Regions from separate parts of the Pseudoalteromonas sp. S4741 genome, predicted to be linked through region 2. Evidence: predicted binding sites of a transcription regulator. Region 2 holds the regulator's gene; the other holds the start of a gene.

Region 1 (3,181 bases), on a different contig from region 2:
CGATAAAAGTCGCCAGACTCAGTTTCCAAAAAATAGAAAACAACGTTTTAAAAAGTGGCCGTTTTGCGGTGCTTGAAGTTTTTTTAGTCGCACTTTTTCGCGCCGATGATTTAGATGACTTAGTAGCGCGCTTAGTCGAGGGTTTACTGGTCGATGTTTTCTTTTTTTCAGCCATTTAAGTGTAATATATTCCGAAGGTTAATTTAACGCGAGGAGCTTATCACATTACCTTAGCACCTGAAAAATTAACCTCCCCTGAAATCAAAAAAGCCCTAACAGAGTAGGGCTTTGATTGAACACACAATACTTTTAATTAATTACTTCTAACTGATACAAACTCTGGATAAGCATCAATACCACAATCGTGTTGATCCATACCGTTTAACTCTTCTTCTTCGGTAACACGAATACCCATAGTTTGCTTGAGGATTGCCCATACAATGAATGAAGCAATAAACACAAAACCAATAATACATAGTAGGCCAATCAACTGATTAACAATGCTGGCCTCAGCATTAGTAACAGGTACTAGCACGATACCTAGGATGCCACACACACCATGAACAGAAATAGCACCCACGGGATCATCTATCTTAGCTTTGTCCAGTGCGACAATACTAAGTATCACTAATGAGCCACCTAGTAAGCCAAATAAACACGCCATTAGTGGTGATGGTGATAATGGGTCTGCAGTAATAACCACTAAGCCTGCAAGTGCACCATTAAGTACCATGGTTAAATCGGCTTTGCCCCATAAAAGTTTACATAAGAACAAGGCTGAAATTGCCCCCATAGCTGCAGCAGCATTGGTATTAAGTAATATTTGACCTACCGCAGTTGCGTTTTCTTTATCTGAAATTAATAACTGTGATCCACCGTTAAAGCCAAACCAACCCATCCATAAAATAAATGTACCCAATGTAGCAAGTGGTAAGTTTGAACCTGGAATTGGGTAAATTTCACCATTTTTACCATATTTACCTTTACGTGCTCCCAGTAGAATTACACCCGCAAGCGCTGCAGCTGCACCGGTTGCATGGACAATGGCAGAGCCTGCAAAATCAACAAAGCCTAATTCAGATAAGAAGCCGCCACCCCATGTCCAGTAACCTTCAATTGGGTAAATTAATCCTGTTAGTACTACAGTAAACACTAAGAAAGCCCATAACTTCATACGCTCCGCTACGGCGCCAGATACAATAGACATGGCCGTTGCAACAAACACTACTTGGAAGAAAAAGTCAGATTCTAGTGAATGATTAGCATCTGCCGCTTGGCTACCTATTAGCCCACCAAACGAAGGAATAACGCCGCCTTCAACATTATCTACGTACATAATGTTGTAGCCTATCAACAAAAACATAGTACACGCGATAGAATAAAGCGCGATATTTTTAGTTAGAATTTCTGTGGTATTTTTAGAGCGCACTAAACCCGCTTCTAACATTGCAAAACCGGCTGCCATCCACATGACTAAGATGCCAGACATTAAAAAGTAAAACGTATCGAGCGAAAACTTCAGCTCTATAATTGTATTTTCCATGTTGCCCCCTTAAATTGCATCATCATCAAGCTCGCCAGTACGAATACGGACGATTTGGTCTAGGTCGTAAACAAAAATTTTGCCGTCACCAATTTTGCCCGTTCCAGCGACTTTGGTAATGGTTTCTACAACGCGTTGGCAATTTTCACTACGAGTAGCAATTTCAAGTTTAATTTTAGGTATAAAGTCAACCTGATATTCAGCACCACGGTATAACTCAGTATGCCCTCTTTGACGTCCAAATCCCTTAACGTCAACCACTGTCATTCCTTCGATGCCTAAATCAGCGAGTGCTTCACGCACATCATCTAGTTTGAATGGCTTTATTATTGCACTGATCATTTTCACAAAGGCCCCCTTAGGACGCTAGCTTGTTATTGTATTTCCTCTATACAATCCAACCTTTGTGCCATTTTTAAATTAATAATAAAAACATAAACTTAAAAAAATAAATAATATATAAAACAAAAAAGCGCACCATTTAGGTGCGCTTTTTTTATGCAAAATGCAGGATTGGTGCGATATCAATGAAATACAAAGAAGGCGTTTAAAAAAAGTCTAACTATTAAACAAAGTTTATTCTTAACAGAGGTGGTTACTCGCTAACTCAACGATTATTATCGGCAGCTAGTCTCAATACTTTTGTTTTTTACTCAAATATCGCTATAACTGCAGTACATAAAATAAAAAGGGTCACTTATGAAATTTAGTCGAATTCTATTTTTACCCATTGCCGCTATTGCGCTCACCCTAAGTAGCGCCTCGTTTGCCGATAATCAACGTCGTATTGATATTGACAGTAAAGTGGTTACCCAGCACAAAGCAAAAATAAATAATGAACGATTTTCTTACACAGTAGCAACTGGCACACAACCGGTATGGGATGACAAGGGAGACGCCATCGCAACCCTTCAATACACTTACTACACGCGCGATAAGGTCGATGATAGAACAAAGCGCCCATTACTTATTTCATTTAATGGTGGCCCAGGCTCAGCGTCAGTTTGGATGCATTTAGCATACACCGGCCCACGCGTTTTAAAAATTGACGACGAAGGCTACCCTATTCAACCTTACGGTGTTAAAGATAACCCTTATTCGGTTTTAGACGTAGCCGACATCGTTTACGTAAACCCTGTAAACACGGGTTATTCGCGTGTTGTTGAAGATAAAGATAGTAACCTTCTACCAAAGGATAAACAAAAAGAGTTATTTTTTGGTGTGAATGCCGATATAAAATACCTAGCAGAATGGCTTAATACTTTTGTATCTCGAAATGAACGCTGGCGCTCTCCAAAATTTTTAATTGGTGAAAGCTATGGTACAACGCGTGTATCAGGCTTAGCGCATGAGCTACAAAATAGTCAGTGGATGTACATTAACGGTGTTGTACTCGTTTCACCTACCGATATTGGCATTAAGCGCGATGGCCCTGTAAAAGCCGCTAATCGCCTACCTTACTTTGCAGCTACAGCGTGGTATCACAAAGCACTAAACGCCGATTTACAAGCAAAAGACTTAGACGAGCTATTACCAGAAGTTGAACAATTTACTGTTGATGAGCTTATTCCAGCGCTTGCAAAAGGCGGGTTTATTGCCCCAGATGAAAAACGTCGTATTATTAAAAAAATGGCCGAA
Region 2 (3,181 bases):
TTAACCATACGCGAACCCTATATTATGACCAATAACCTATTTAAAATTCTAATTGTTCCTTCATTACTGATTGCATTTCATAGCCATGCAGAGGAAACCACTGAAGCTCCTGCGGCTAATCAAATCTCAATTAGTGCTGACAGGCAGGAAGGTCAATTAAAAGAAAACGTGGGCATTTTTGAGAAAAATGTTGAAATTATTCATGGTAATCGCCGTATCACAGCTGACCGTTTAGAAGTGCATAAACGCGATGACTTAGGCGATAACAAGCAATTATTAATTGCCACAGGCAGCCCTGCATATTTTGAAGAAACACAAGCAGATGGCACCATCATGAGTGCCAGTGCGAATGAAGTACGTTACGATGTTTCGCAACGTTTTTTAACCTTAATCGGCGATGCCAGTATTGCTCAAGCAGGTCAAAAAATAACTGCTAAAAGTATCACCTACGATATAGAGCAGCAGTTAATTAGCGCAGAAAAAGACGAAAACTCAACAGACCGTGTACACACTATTTTAGTGCCTGTTGAAAACAAAAAAGAAGACGATAAAGGCCAACCATGAGCACATTAAAAGCAGAGCTATTAGCGAAAAGCTATAAAGGCCGTGAAGTGGTGAAAAACGTTGGTCTAGAAGTTGAAGCAGGCAGCATTGTCGGCTTACTTGGCCCCAATGGCGCAGGTAAAACCACGACCTTTTACATGATTGTAGGCCTTGTACCGAGCGATAAAGGTAAAATATCAATCGATGATCAAGATATCACTTTATTACCAATGCACAGTCGAGCTCGCCTAGGGATAGGATATTTACCACAAGAATCATCTATTTTTAGAAAGCTGACGGTTTATCAAAACTTAATGGCTATATTAGAAACACGTAAAGGGCTCAATAAGCAACAACGTGAAGATACCTTAAATAATTTACTTGATGAATTTAGTATTCAGCATATTCGTGACAGCCAAGGTATGGCTCTGTCAGGTGGTGAGCGTCGCCGTGTTGAAATTGCGCGAGCATTAGCAGCAAATCCTAAATTTATACTACTAGACGAACCCTTTGCAGGGGTTGATCCTATCTCTGTATTAGATATTAAAAAGATTATAGAGCACCTTAAAAACCGAGGAATTGGCGTATTGATTACAGATCACAACGTCCGCGAAACACTTGATGTTTGTGAAAAAGCCTACATAGTTTCTCATGGGGAGTTAATTGCATCAGGCACTCCAGAATATGTATTAAACGATAAAACAGTACGCGATGTTTATTTGGGCGAGCAGTTCAAGCTCTAATATGTGTGTTATTCCACTAAGCATCTGCTAAGATTAATCATACTAATTTAAAAGGATTGTTAGAGATAAATGAGGCAATCATTACAGCTGCGCATGGGCCAGCAACTTACAATGACTCCACAGTTGCAACAAGCAATTCGCTTATTGCAGCTCAGTACATTGGATCTCCAGCAAGAAATTCAAGAAGCACTCGATAGTAATCCCTTGCTTGAAGTTGAAGAACAAGATTACAGTGAAGATGCTGCGGGTAAAAACGAACAAAAAGCCGATACCGATGAATCAACGCTAAGTGCTTCAGCTGATGAAAAACCTAGCGAATATGAGCAAGATAGCGGCGAAGCCATGACCAAAGACACCATTAGCGATGATATGGCAATGGATGTTACATGGGATGAATACATGAGCGCAGCACCTGCCTCTTCCTCGGGACCAATGCCTGAAGATGAATCAATTTATCAAGGCTCTTCAACTGAAACGCTGCATGAATATTTAATGTGGCAATTGCAACTGACGCCATTTAGCCCAACAGATGAAGCCATCGCGATTGCAATCGTAGAAGCTGTGGACGATTCTGGTATTTTAACCCTTAGCTGTGAAGAAATATTAGAAAGTTTTAATCAAGAAAACGACATAGAAGATGAAGTTGAACTTGATGAAATAGAAGCCGTTTTAAAGCGTATTCAGTTATTTGATCCGGTAGGAATAGCCGCGCGTAGTTTACAAGAGTGTTTGTGTATTCAACTAAATCAGTTTGACCAAGACACGCCTTTTTTAAACGAAACAAAAATGATCTTAACCGATCACATTGACTTACTGGCTGCGCGTGATTATCGCACGTTAATGAAAAAAACTAAGCTCAAAGAAGATGAGCTTAAAGAAGTCATGACGTTAATTCACACGCTTAGCCCAAAACCCGCTGACACTATTGTTAGAGAAGAGTCTGAGTACGTTATTCCTGATGTGTCGGTTAAAAAAGTGAAAGGCCGTTGGGTGGTTGAACTAAACCCAGATAGCATGCCTAAAATTAGGGTAAACAGCCAATATGCAGCTATGTCGCGTACGGTTAAATCAAGCGGCGATAGCCAGTTTATTCGCTCACACTTACAAGAAGCTAAATGGTTTATAAAAAGCTTAGAAAGTAGAAACGACACACTGCTTAAAGTAACTAACTGTATTGTGCAACAACAACAGGCCTTTTTTGAACATGGTCCTGAGGCGATGAAGCCTATGGTACTTAATGACGTGGCCGAAATGGTAGAAATGCACGAATCGACTATTTCACGTGTTACTACGCAAAAATACATGCACACACCACGCGGTATTTTTGAGCTTAAATATTTCTTTTCAAGCCATGTAAGCACTGAAAATGGTGGCGAATGTTCATCGACAGCAATACGCGCATTAATTAAAAAATTAATCGCTGCAGAAAACTCAGCTAAACCATTGAGTGATAGTAAAATTGCAGATATATTGGCTGAGCAAGGAATTAAAGTAGCAAGGAGAACTATTGCAAAGTATCGCGAATCTCTAGCTATTCCCCCGTCAAATCAACGTAAAAGTTTGATTTAAGGCGTACAACAAAGAGGAAAATGTTTATGCAACTGAATTTAACTGGTCGCCATGTAGATATTACCGACTCGCTTAGAGACTACGTAAATAGTAAATTTTCGAAGTTACAGAGGCACACTGATCACATAACGAATGTGCACGTTATTCTCGATGTAGAAAAACTAAACCAAAAAGCCGAAGCAACCGTTCATGTTAGTGGCGCTGAGATTTTTGCTTCTACTGAACACCAAGATATGTATGCCGCTATAGACTCGCTGATTGACAAGCTAGATCGTCAAGTAATTAAACACAAAGAGAAACTTGCTCGACACTAACACTATGAAATT

The links. The regulator sigma-54, encoded in region 2, starts transcription at its own class of promoters, with help from an activator protein. The targets are predictions, from matches to a motif close to GTTGGCACGNNNNTNGNNT.
Region 1: a site for sigma-54 is predicted at 1,939-1,957, ahead of CWC30_RS01640 (P-II family nitrogen regulator). Genes of this name have one in related genera too.

Annotation. Positions count from the first base shown of each region.
Region 1 covers NZ_PNCN01000012.1:7,898-11,078, reverse strand. The annotation lists gene mrcB (penicillin-binding protein 1B) at 1-175, opposite strand, end outside; gene CWC30_RS01645 (ammonium transporter AmtB) at 314-1,543, opposite strand; gene CWC30_RS01640 (P-II family nitrogen regulator) at 1,553-1,891, opposite strand; gene CWC30_RS01635 (S10 family peptidase) at 2,243-3,181, shown strand, end outside.
Region 2 covers NZ_PNCN01000063.1:14,437-17,617, reverse strand. The annotation lists gene lptC (LPS export ABC transporter periplasmic protein LptC) at 1-35, shown strand, start outside; gene lptA (lipopolysaccharide transport periplasmic protein LptA) at 25-564, shown strand; gene lptB (LPS export ABC transporter ATP-binding protein) at 561-1,286, shown strand; gene CWC30_RS10600 (RNA polymerase factor sigma-54) at 1,356-2,855, shown strand; gene hpf (ribosome hibernation promoting factor) at 2,882-3,169, shown strand; gene ptsN (PTS IIA-like nitrogen regulatory protein PtsN) at 3,174-3,181, shown strand, end outside.